Regions from separate parts of the Halomonas sp. HMF6819 genome, predicted to be linked through region 3. Evidence: predicted binding sites of a transcription regulator. Region 3 holds the regulator's gene; each other region holds the start of a gene.
The links. Region 3 encodes LexA, which represses DNA repair genes until DNA is damaged. Its sites were predicted from a motif close to TACTGTNTANNTANACAGTA; they were not measured.
Positions count from the first base shown of each region.

Region 1 (2,989 bases), on a different contig from region 3:
TGTTGTCCACCCACTGCTGGGCGTTTTCGTCCACGTTGTAGGTGGAGAGCCCTCCATCGCGCTGGGCCACGTCGAGGAAGTAGTCGGCGCCAGCGCCCCGGGCGTAAAGCGGCACCAGCTCGCGAGTGTGGTTATCCGAGTGCCAGCGCACCAGCGGCAGCGCGCCTGTGCCCTGGCTTACGACCTGGCTGTAGACGTTCTGATCCGAATCCGGGCCCTGCAGCAGGCCGTTGCCGTGGTCGGTGGTGACGATGATCATCGTCTCGTCCCAGTCGCTGTTCGTCTCGACCCACTCGACTGCGGCTTCGACCGCCTCGTTGAAATCGACCTGCTCCTCAACCAGGCGCGGCAGGTTATTGGCGTGGGCGGCCCAGTCGACGGCGCCGCCTTCGACCATCAGGAAGAAGCCTTCGTCGTTTTGCTTGAGCACCTCGAGCGCGCCACGGGTCAGCGTCGGCAGGCTCGGCACGTTGTCGAGCAGGTCACCGGCGGCCACGCCCGGGCGATTGAACTGAAGCGTCGCGTGGTTTTGCGCCACGCCCAGCACCTTGTCGCCCTCGAGGGTCAGCTCGCCATCTGCCAGCGCCTCGAAGTCGTCGCGGCTTTCGATGAGCTGGTAATCGGTGTCGCCGTCGACCAGGCGCTGCCAGGTGGCTTCGCCGCCCACGTAGCGAAAGGCGTTTTCGTCCGGATTTTCGACCGCGTTACCGGCGTCGTCGAAATAGGGGTGGCCGGCACCGAACACCACGGTGGCAAGGCCGGAATCGATGATCTCTTCACCGAGTGCTGCGTATTCGTTGCGGCTGGCGTTGTGGCCCAGAAACGCGGCGGGCGTTGCGTGGCTCAGCTGCACCGAGCTCACCACGCCCAGCGCCCGGCCGCTTTCGACCACGTACTCGCCGATGTTCTTCATCCGTTCGTCGTTGTTCGACCAGTTGATGGCGCTGTTGTAGGTTTTCTGGCCGGTGGCCAGCGCCGTACCGGCGGCGGCGCTGTCGGTGAAGTTCTCGCGGGCGTAGTTGTAGCCGGCGAAATAGCTGCCGTAGTCGCCCAGCTTGCCCTCGAAGCCAACGCCTTCGGCTGCCTCAGCGCTCCAAAGCGCTTCGGGGTCGAAGGTGACCGCCCCTTCGTCACTCATGGTCGGCTCGGTCGCGGTGGTCAGCGGGTAGGTAGCGGCAAACACCTGGGTGTCGAAGTCATCGTACACTTCGTGCCCCAGCCCTCCATGGCGGTAGTAGCTAGCGGCGCGGAAGGTTTCGATACCCGCGCCGTCGGTGATCATCAAAATGACGTTCTTTGCACTGTTTTGCTGGGCAAGCGCCGACGTGGCAAAAACGGATCCTAGAGCAAGCGCGAGCGCGCAGCGTTTGAAAGCGACCATGCTGTTCGTCCAAGTCATTGATTAAGAGAGACTTAAATTAGTGATGCCAGATGACAGCGGGATGAACGTTTAGCCCCATTTCAATGACACCCCGTTCACCATGCCCAGCGGTTGTCTTTAGCGTGACCAGCCATATACTGTATATTTATACAACAATTTCATTGCCGATCGGAGAGCGTCATGGCGGATTCACGCGCCCTGCCCCCGGGCAGGATCGTTCACAAGGGCCGCGGGGCGACGTTCGACCCGCACAACCGCTTCGCGCCAAGTGTCAGCGTCGAGGAGCCTGACGGCTGGTGGCAGGAACACGCCCCTTTAAGCCTTGCCACCGAGGTACGCGAGGAGCCGAGCAAGAGCGCGCTTTCGTGGAACGGCTCGCCGGATCTCTCCTTTGATCGCTCGCTAAATCCTTACCGCGGCTGCGAGCACGGCTGCATCTACTGCTTTGCCCGCCCTTCCCACGCCTATTGGGACATGTCGCCGGGGCTCGACTTCGAAACCCGGTTGATTGCGCGCACCGGCATGCTCGATCACCTGCGCGAGGAGCTTGCGAAACCCGGCTACGTCTGCCGGCCGATCAATCTTTCCGGCAACACCGACTGCTACCAGCCGATCGAGGCGAAATACCGCACTACCCGACGCCTGCTCGCGTTTTTGCTCGAATGCCGCCACCCGGTCACGCTGGTGACCAAGGGAAGCCTCGTACTGCGCGATCTGGGTCTTTTGAAACAGATGGCCGAGCACCGGCTGGTGCGGGTGCTGGTGAGTCTGACGAGCCTGGACAGCGACCTGAAGCGCACCCTGGAGCCGCGGGCGGCCTCGCCCAAGGCGCGGCTGAAGGTGATTCGCGAACTCAGTGCTGCCGGGGTGCCGGTGGGGGTTTTGATCTCGCCGGTGATACCGGGGCTGACCGACCACGAAATCGAGCGGCTAATCGAAGCGGCCCGCGGCGCCGGCGCGCGCACCGCAAGCTGGATGCTTTTACGCCTGCCCCGAGAGGTCGCGCCGCTGTTTGAAGAGTGGCTGGTGGCCCACTACCCCGAGCGCGCCGACAAGGTGATGAGCCTGATTCGCCAATGCCGGGGTGGCAAGACCAACGAGGCAGCGTTCGGCAAGCGCTTTCGCGGTGAAGGCGTGTTCGTCGACATGATCGAGCAGCGCTTCAAGCGCGCCAGCCGCCAGTGGGGCATGCAGCCCCGCGCCGAGCAGGGCCTCAATACCCGCGACTTCAAGCCGCCCCGCGCTCAGGGCGACCTGTTCGACTAGCCAACGCTATTTGGGTGGGCCGCGCCGCGTTCTGAGTTCGTCGAGCACCAGCGCGAAGAAGCCGCGAATCTCCTGAAGCTTCGGCCTGGCCTCGACCATCAGGGTATCCATCTTCTCGAGTTCCTGGGTTTGGGCTTCTCGGGCGTCGAGCTCGGCGCGAATCTCGTCGATGATCTCCACCGAGTCGTTCAGCATCGCCTTGAGCTCGGCGGTCGAGGTGGTGTGCAGGCTTGGCCTGGAACCTTGTTCAATACTCATGGCGCCCTCCTTACAGTACGGTAACGGCGATCAGCAGCGCCGGCAGCGCGATGAACACGCCCAGCACCCACCCGGCGGCCAGCG
Region 1 is NZ_JBIQVY010000009.1:31,254-34,242, forward strand. Features, by position in the region: gene ACGLWX_RS17545 (alkaline phosphatase) at 1-1,381, opposite strand, end outside; gene ACGLWX_RS17550 (PA0069 family radical SAM protein) at 1,562-2,647, shown strand; gene ACGLWX_RS17555 (hypothetical protein) at 2,654-2,905, opposite strand; gene ACGLWX_RS17560 (Na/Pi symporter) at 2,916-2,989, opposite strand, start outside.
Region 1: ACGLWX_RS17550 (PA0069 family radical SAM protein) is a predicted target of LexA. The motif match lies at 1,517-1,536, and genes of this name have one in related genera.

Region 2 (2,989 bases), on a different contig from region 3:
CACCAAACTGAGCGTGGCGCTGCCGAGTACCAGCGAAAGCGTCAGCACCGCGTAGCTGCCCTCAGGCAGCGCAAGCAGTGTGGCGAGCAGCGGCGCCGAAAGCGCCAGCGGCAGCCCCGTCATCAGCCAGTGCACGCACACCTTGGCAAGCGCTTGGGTCCACAGCGGCTGCGGCGCGAGGATGAGCTGCTCCAGGCTTCCATCCTCGAAGTCACCGCGAAAGAGCGTATCCAGCGACAGCAGAGCGGCCAAAAGCGCCGCCACCCACAAAAGCCCCGGCGCTATCACGGCCAACAGCGCCGGGTCCGGCGAAATACCGATCGGAAAGAGCGTGATCACCAGAGCGTAAAAGACCAGCGGATTGAGCGCCTCGCCGCGGCGGCGAAACGCAAGCCTCAAGCCTCTTGAGAGCGTGGCGATGAACGCGCGCCCGGCCCCGTGGGGCGGTGGCCTCAATGCTCCGTCGTCGCTCGCGCTCATGCCAGCGCCTCACCCAGTCGCAGGCGGCGAACCCGCTCGAGCCCGCCAAGGGCGTGGTGAGTGGTGATGATGACGCTTCCCCCCGCCTTTACGTGGTGTGAAAGGCGCCGCTCCAGCATGGCGACGCCTTCGCGGTCGAGTGCTGTGAACGGCTCATCGAGCACCCAGAGCGCCCGGGGTGTGAGCGTCAACCGGGCAAGCGCCACGCGTCGGTTTTGGCCAGCGGAGAGCCGCCCGGCCGGCGTATCCTCGAACCCGGCAAGCCCGGCATCATTAAGCGCACACTCGCAGGCGGCCTCATCCGGCGCCTCGCCGCCGAGCGCCTGATACCAGGCCAGGTTCTCGAGCGGTGTCAGCCCGGCCTTCACGCCCGGTGCGTGGCCCAAGTAGAGCAGATTCGCTAGAAACGCATCGCGGCAGGCGCGAAGCGGCTGACCGTTGAACTCAAGCGCGCCGTCGTAATCGTCGAGCTGCCCGGAAAGGATCTTTAAAAGCGTGGTCTTGCCGCTGCCGTTGGGGCCCTCGACACGCAGAATCTCGCCGCTTTCGAGCATCACATCCAGCCCGTCGAACAGCCAGCGGTCGTCGCGCTCGCAGGCAAGCTGTCGGGCTTGAAGGCGCAGGCTCAAGGGGCATCTCCAGGGCGTGAAGTTCGCGCGCACTGTACACAAAAATGCGCTTTCCCGCCAGCAAGCCGGCTCCGTCAAAGCGATGTGAGCGCCGCTCGCGCCTGCCGTTGCGGGCTTGAGCGGGCAAGCGTTGAAACCATCTTCGAGCTAAACGCCCTACAGGGGTAGCACTGTATTTAAAAACAGGTTTATACTCCAACCACTGTATGAAAAGACATGACCCACGCTTTTCACTTGTTCACGCCCAGGGAGCGGGCGATTGCTGGAGAGAAACCGATGATCGCATCACGACCGATTGAGCCTGCCACCGCCTCGCGCGTCGCGGCCTGCCCACGCGGCCCCGCCCTTAAGCGGGTAACCGGCGAGCAGCGCGAAGTCACCCGGCGCAATACCTATGCGCTGCGCGTTCGCGGTCATCGCATGCAGCAGTACAATCTTTTCGATGGCGATGTGATCGTGATTCACCGCCAGCAGCGCGGCGGCCACCGGGAAGTCGCCACCGCGACGATCAACCAGCGCGAAATCGCACTCAAGGAGCTGTCGATCAGCCGGCTTGGCGTGCGCCTGTGCGCCGAAGGCGAGGCGATGCCATCGGTTTTCCTGCATAATAGCGATATACAGGTGCTGGGCATGGTGATGGGCGTGGAAAGCCCCGCCGCTGCCGCAAGGCGCCACTAACCGTTTCTGGGAGCCCCGCTTGCGTTACCGAGCCCCCGACCTTGCGATCGACGCCCGCTTCGAAGCCGAGCTTGTCATCGAGAAAAGCCAGTTCATCGCCTGGCTTTGTCACGCGCCGACGCCAGAGGCCTTCGAGGCACTTTTGAAAGCGGCGCGCACGGCGCACCCGGGCGCCAGCCACCACTGCAGCGCGTTCATTGCCGGCCCGCCCGGCGAGCAAACCCATATCGGCTTTTCCGACGACGGCGAGCCCGGCGGCACCGCGGGGCGCCCGATGTATCAGGCGCTTTTGGGCAGCGGGCTCGGCGAGATCGGCTGCGTGGTCACCCGCTACTTCGGCGGTACCAAGCTTGGCACCGGCGGGCTTGCTCGCGCCTATGCTCAGTCGGTCAACAAAGCCCTCGAGACCCTGCCTACGCGCGAAATCGTCGAGCGTACGTCCTACCGTGTAAAGGTCGATTTCGCCCAGGAAGCCCAGGCCCGCGCCTACTTCGACGAACAGAGCGCGCCTGTCATGAGCGCCGACTACGACGGCCAGGGCGTGACGCTGACCATTGCCTGGCCTACCGACGAGCCGGCGGATTTCACCGCCCTCGAGAATCGGCTGAAAAGCGCGCTGACGTTTCAGCGCGCTGAAACCTGAAACGCCCCGCTCGAAAGCGGGGCGTTTCAGTTAGCAAGTTTAAAGCTTCTCCCATGCCGCGTGTCGAGCAGCCCGTAGCGAGGGTCTTTCGCCAGGGACGGCGAAAGTAGCGCCCATGGAGGGGTTCACAGCGCCCTCGCGCAGGGCTGCTCGACACCGCCACCCCACGTTCAGGCGCCAGCGCTACCCTAAATACTTGATCATTACCCCGGCAGCCACCGCCGAACCGATAACGCCGGCCACGTTCGGGCCCATCGCGTGCATCAGCAGGAAGTTGTGAGGGTTAGACTCGAGCCCCACCTTGTTGGCTACCCTGGCGGCCATCGGCACCGCAGAGACTCCGGCCGCCCCTATCAAGGGGTTGATCGGCATTTTGCTCACCAGGTTCATCAGCTTGGCCATTAACACGCCGGCGGCGGTGCCGATGCCGAAGGCGACGATGCCAAGCCCCAGAATGCCCAGCGTCTCGAAGGCCAGAAAGCTCTCGGCCATCAGTTTCGAGCCCACCGACAGCCCCAGCACGATGGTGACGATATTGATCAGCGCGTTCTGGGCGGTG
Region 2 is NZ_JBIQVY010000001.1:1,190,624-1,193,612, forward strand. Features, by position in the region: gene ccmB (heme exporter protein CcmB) at 1-480, opposite strand, end outside; gene ccmA (cytochrome c biogenesis heme-transporting ATPase CcmA) at 477-1,109, opposite strand; gene ACGLWX_RS05400 (LexA family protein) at 1,386-1,787, shown strand; gene ACGLWX_RS05405 (IMPACT family protein) at 1,807-2,430, shown strand; gene ACGLWX_RS05410 (sodium ion-translocating decarboxylase subunit beta) at 2,614-2,989, opposite strand, start outside.
Region 2: ACGLWX_RS05400 (LexA family protein) is a predicted target of LexA. The motif match lies at 1,278-1,297, and genes of this name have one in related genera.

Region 3 (2,989 bases):
CCCTGCCAGGCGCGAAGGCACTGCTCGGTGAGGTCGATTTCAAGCCATGGCGCCTCTGCGGGCGGCAGCTCAGCCAGAATGGGCGTGATCATGATGGGCCTCCTCGAGCGCCGGGGGCAACGGCGCGTTCATGGCGGAAACGACCACCGGGCGCAGCCGGCGCACCAGATCGCGCACCGACACCTGCTCGTTGTACTCCTTGGCGGCGATGTCGCGCAGCGCATCGAGCCCGGAGAGCGTAAAGATCACCGTGCCGAGCATGAAGTGCAGCCGCCAAAAGCGCTCAGCATCGGGCAAACCTGGCGTTGCGCGGCGAACGAGCTCGACAAAGCGAGTGAAAACGTCGCCGTACTGCTCCTGGATATAGCGGCGAAGATGGCCCTGGGCCTGGCTGTAAGCGAGCCCCAACAAGCGCATGAACACTTTCAAGCTATTACGCTCGGCCGGCACGGTCAACACCGTTGTAGCCATGGTTTCGAGCAGCACTTCGAGGGGAATCTCGTCATCGCCGTAGCGGGCGTGTAGCTCGTCCAGCGCTTCGTGAAAGCGTTGGCTGAAGGGGTCGAGATAGCGCGCGAATACCGCTTGGATCAGCGCTTTTTTCGAGCCGAAGTGGTAGTTCACCGCGGCGAGGTTCACCCGCGCTTTGCTGGTGATATTACGTAGAGAGGTTTCCGCAAAGCCGCGCTCAGCGAACAGCACCTCCGCCGTATCCAGAATACGCGTGACGGTATCAGACTGCGCCATGGCGCCCTCCAGAAAAACGAGTGTTTAAAACATCGCGAAATAGTAGGCCATTAAAACCCCGGGCTCAATCGCCCAAACCCCTGATATGCCCTCTTTTAAAGGCGAACGGCTTTATAATCCGTGGCTTGAGTCATATACTGGACAGAGGAACATACTGTATACTTAAACACATATATTTTAGTCATTTTTCATAGTTACCTTTTACCCCGGAGTCAGCCATGCCTCGTCCTCTTACCGTACGTCAGCAGCACGTATTCGATTTTATCGTGAAGACCATGAACGAGTACGGCTACCCACCCACCCGCGCTGAAATCGCCAAGGCGCTGGGTTTTCGCTCGCCCAACGCCGCCGAAGAGCACCTGCGCGCGCTGGAGCGCAAGGGCGCCATCCGCATCATTCGCCACACCTCGCGCGGCATCCGCCTGCCCAATCAGGAAGGCGTCGAGGCGCCGGAATCCACCGCTGATGCCAGCGAAAGCATCGAATCCTCGACCATGGGCCTTCCGATCATCGGTGAAGTCGCCGCGGGCAGCCCGATTCTGGCCGCCGAGCATATCGACCGCTACTGCCCGCTGCCGGCGGAGTACTTCACGCCCAAGGCGGATTACCTGCTGCGGGTTCGCGGGCTATCGATGAAGGATATCGGCATTCTCGAAGGCGATCTGCTAGCGGTACACCGCACCGAGCGGGTGCGCGACGGCCAGATCGTCGTAGCGCGTTTGGAAGACGAAGTCACCGTCAAGCGCTTTCGCCGCGACGGCCACCAGGTCACGCTGCACGCCGAGAACAGCGATTTCGCGCCGATCGAAATCGACCTTCGCACTCAGCAGCTCGATATCGAAGGCGTCGGCGTCGGCGTGATTCGTGGCGGCAGCGGCCAGGCGCTGGGTTAAGCTGAATTATACGGCGAGAGACTGCCCTCTCTAACGTGCCGGGCAGCCCGGAGCGAGGGTCTTACGCCAAGGATGGCGTAAGTAGCGTACAGGGAAGTATTCACAGCGCCCTCGCGCAGGGCTGCCCGGCACAGCACCGTGTTAGCCGTCGCTACGCAGCCAGAATCCTCCGTCTAAAACGCGTATTAAAAAGGGGCACTTTGCGTACCCCTTCGTCGTTTCTTTTTCGGTATCAGTTGAAGACGACCGTCTTGTTGCCATCGATCAGCACGCGATCTTCCAGGTGCCACCTGAGCCCGCGGGCAAGTACGGACTTCTCCACGTCGCGACCAAAGCGCACCAGATCCGTCGGCGTGTGGCAGTGACTCACGCGATGGATATCCTGCTCGATGATCGGGCCGGCGTCGAGCTCTTCGGTCACGTAGTGGCAGGTCGCGCCGATCAGCTTCACGCCGCGCTCGAACGCCTGATGGTAAGGCTTGGCACCCGCGAACGACGGTAGAAAGCTGTGGTGGATGTTGATGATCTGCCCAGCGTAGTGGCTACATAGCGCCGGCGGCAGAATCTGCATGTAGCGCGCCAGTACGATGCAGTCCGCTTCCAGCGTCTCGACCTGGCGCTGCACCGCATCGAACGCCGGCTGCTTGTCGCTGGGGTCGACCGCAATGTGATGGTAATCGATGCCGTACCACTCGCTCAGCGCGCGCATGTCCGGATGGTTGGAGATGATTCCCACGATGTCGCAGTCGAGCTCGCCGGCCTGCCAGCGGTAAAGCAGATCGACCAGGCAGTGAGACTCTTTCGATACCATGATCACCACCCGGCGTCGCTTTTGGGTATCGACCAGTGCCCACTGCATCGAAAACGCGTTGGCGATGGGCGCAAACGCCTGTTCGAGCTCAACCGCGCTCATACCGATGGAATCGGCGAGAATTTCGTAGCGCATGAAAAACCGGCCCGTTTGCAGATCCGAGTGCTGGCTCGCCTCGGTGATGGAGCCGCCGTGCTGAGCGATGAAGCTCGATACGCGCGCCACGATGCCCACCTGATCGGGGCAGGAAACTACTAAACGGTAATAATGCGACATGAATACACTCTTGATACGCGTTTTGAAGACGCGACCCGACGGGGTCGTCAAGGGCCGTTTAGGCCTTGGGGGCGTTAGTGTAGCGCAAGCGACGATCGGGAACACTGTCAGGATTGTTAGCCGCCCCCGCCTTACCGTATAGTTAAAGTCTTACTTTTCAGGCTGTTCAAAATCAATGGATCCATCTCGCGTTCAACTTCGACCCCGCCGCCGCCCGCCCCTGCGCATCTTGCCGCTTGGCGGCTGCGGTGAAATAGGAATG
Region 3 is NZ_JBIQVY010000005.1:38,385-41,373, forward strand. Features, by position in the region: gene ACGLWX_RS14400 (L,D-transpeptidase family protein) at 1-92, opposite strand, end outside; gene ACGLWX_RS14405 (TetR/AcrR family transcriptional regulator) at 70-747, opposite strand; gene lexA (transcriptional repressor LexA) at 966-1,640, shown strand; gene purU (formyltetrahydrofolate deformylase) at 1,873-2,727, opposite strand; gene ACGLWX_RS14420 (ribonuclease J) at 2,987-2,989, shown strand, end outside.

Region 4 (2,989 bases), on a different contig from region 3:
GCGCAGATCCTCGATCAGCGTATCGCCGATCAGCGCCTCGAGCTTGTTCATCACCTTGTTGGCACGCATCGCGCCCATCGGGCTCCAGGTCACGTCGACCAGTTTCAATACGTCCAGATAGTCCAGATTGCAGACCCACTCGCGGTACTCCGGCAGTTTGCCTGAGGCGTAAATGCCGGCGATCAGCGCGCCCATGGAGCAGCCGGCGATCGAGATGATCTCGAAACCGCGCGCCTCGAGTTCTTCGATCACGCCGATATGGGCATAGCCGCGGGCGCCGCCGCTGCCCAACACCAGGGCGACCTTTTTGCCGTGACCGTCACTGCAAGGAGAAATATGGCTTAACGCTTGCTCTGTTGACTTGCTCATTCGACGTTCCGATCTGTTCCGTTTTACACGTTCATCTGGCGTTGGCAGTAATCCACGATGGTGGCCGCGACCGCCTCGACGGCATCCATCTCCAGATGCAGATGATGGCCACCCAAAAGCACCTGCCGCGTCAAATGAGGCACCTGCTGGCGCGCCTCTTGTGCCCAGCGGCGCTCGCCAAGAATGCCGCTATCGCCTTCGACGAGCAGTACCGGCGCCTGAATACTCGCCAGCATCATTAGCACCTGCTCCGGCGTAAAGCGCACCAGCGACGGCTTGAGCAGGCGCGCGTCGGTGCGCATCTCAATTTTTCCATCCGGGCTTGCCCGGGTATTGCGCTCGACCACCGGGGTGATGGTCGAAGCACTCACCGGCGTCACCCCGCCGGCCACCCGCGCGGCCACCGCGCGCTCGAGATCCGCGTAGCGCGGCGTGCGCGACGCCTGACGGCGGTGCGCCAAAAGCCCCTTTCTAAGCTGTTCGGTGCTCTGCTCGGCTTCGGTATTGAGCGCACCCAGCCCGTCGACCAGCAGCAGTTTGTCTACTCGCTCGGGCAGCGCGGCGGCCAGCAGGCAGCTTACCGCTGCCCCCATCGAGTGGGCCAAGAGCGTGGCGCGCTCGATTTCCAGCTCGTCCAGCGCGTCGAGCACATCAAACGCGTAGTCCCACAGCGCGTAGTCGGTTTGGGCGGGCCCGTGGGCGGAGTGGCCGTGGCCGCGAAAATCGAGCGCGACGATGCGCACGCCGAGCGCGCGCGCCAAACGCGGCGCCAAGCGCGTGAAGCTTGCGGCGTTATCCAGCCAGCCGTGCAGCGCAAGCCAAGTCGGCGCATCCGTGCGTCCCCACGCAAGGCCCGCCAGTCGGCCTCCGGCCAGCGACAGCGGCCTGGGCGCGGTGCTTGCCACTTCCACCATAAGCGATCTCTCCGTGTGCGCGTCGTTCGTTTGATGACGCCTTATAGCGTAAACGTTACCATGCCGGGCTCAGTGCCTGGAGCGCTTGGTTTTCAAAATTCTGCGCGCTACGCCTAATACGCGCTGGTGCGCCAACCGTCATCCACCCCTTCGCCAGATGAGTACCGTTATGAAACCTCGCCGTGATACCCGTGCCCGCAATGCCGTCTTTTTCATCGCCGTGATCAGCGCCATCGTCGTGGGGCTCTGGCTTGCACGTTGAAAACCGGACGTTGAAAATCGGGCACGGCGTCAACCTTGCATTTTGAGCCTCGGAAAATAATACTGTATATACATACACTATTTTATTTTTCGAGGACGTCACGATGCCGTCTCAACCTGCCCACGTTGCGACAGCTTGGCCGTTAACCTTTCAACCGCTGGCGTTTCCTGCCCTGTACGCCCGCGCCGGCTTCAGCGGCTTTCCGTCGCCGGCCCAGGATTACGAGCAGCGCACGCTGGATCTCAACACGCGGCTGATCAAGAATCCGACGCAGACGTTCTACCTGACGGCGATCGGCGACAGCATGGAAGGCTGGGGCATTTTCCACGACGACCTGCTGGTGGTGGATCGCAGCATCCAGCCGCGCATTGGCCACATTCTGGTGGCGCTGTTCGATGGCGAAGTGCTGATCAAGCGCTACGCGCTCTACCAGGGCACCCCACACCTGTGTTCGGCTCACCCGCTCTACCCGCCGCTGCCGCTGTCGGGCACCGAGTGTCAGCTGTGGGGCGTAGTGCGCGCGGTGATTCACGAGTACGTGTCGTGATCGGTCTGGTCGACGCCAACAACTTCTACGTCAGCTGCGAACGCGTTTTCCAGCCCGAACTCGAAGGCCAGCCGGTGGGCGTGATGAGCAATAACGACGGCTGCATCATCGCCCGCTCGGAAGAGCTCAAAGCGATGGAGATTCCCATGGGCGTGCCGGCGTTCAAGCTCGAGGGGCTGCGCCGCGCCCAGCGCATTCACCTGAAGTCATCGAACTACGAGCTCTATGGCGACATGTCGGGGCGGCTCTGCCAGCTTCTGCGCGACGCCTGCCCGGCGGTGGCGCCCTACTCCATCGACGAAATGTTCGTGTATCTGGACGGCCTCACCCCCGCACAGTGCCAGGCGGTGGGTGAAGCGCTTCGCCGCCGCATCCGCCGCCACCTGGGGCTGCCGGTCTGCGTCGGGCTGGCGCCAACCCATACGCTGGCCAAGCTTGCCAACCACGCCGCCAAAAAGCGCGCGCGCTACGAAGGGGTATGCCTGCTGGACGCTGCCTCGAAAGAGACCACGGCGCTGCTGAAGGAGCTTCCCGTAGGTGAGGTGTGGGGCATCGGGCGGCGGCTGGCCGAGCGGCTGGCGGTGCAGCGCATCCACACCGCTTGGGATCTGCGCGAGTGCGATCACCACGACCTTCGCCGGCGCTTCTCCGTGGTGCTGGCGCGCACGGCGCTGGAGCTTCGCGGCACGCCGTGCCTTTCCATGAACGCGGTGGACGAGCCGCGCCAGCGCATCATGACCTCGCGCTCTTTCGGCAGGCCCACCGGCGACAAGGCCGACGTGTACAGCGCGCTGAGCCGCCACGCCCAGCGCAGCGCCGAGAAGCTTCGCGAGCAGCGAAGCCTGACCCGGGCGGTGATGATCTTTCTCGCCACCAACCGCCACCGCCAGGACCAGC
Region 4 is NZ_JBIQVY010000002.1:678,385-681,373, reverse strand. Features, by position in the region: gene ACGLWX_RS09095 (patatin-like phospholipase family protein) at 1-369, opposite strand, end outside; gene ACGLWX_RS09090 (alpha/beta fold hydrolase) at 393-1,283, opposite strand; gene ACGLWX_RS09085 (LexA family protein) at 1,649-2,092, shown strand; gene ACGLWX_RS09080 (Y-family DNA polymerase) at 2,089-2,989, shown strand, end outside.
Region 4: ACGLWX_RS09085 (LexA family protein) is a predicted target of LexA. The motif match lies at 1,606-1,625, and genes of this name have one in related genera.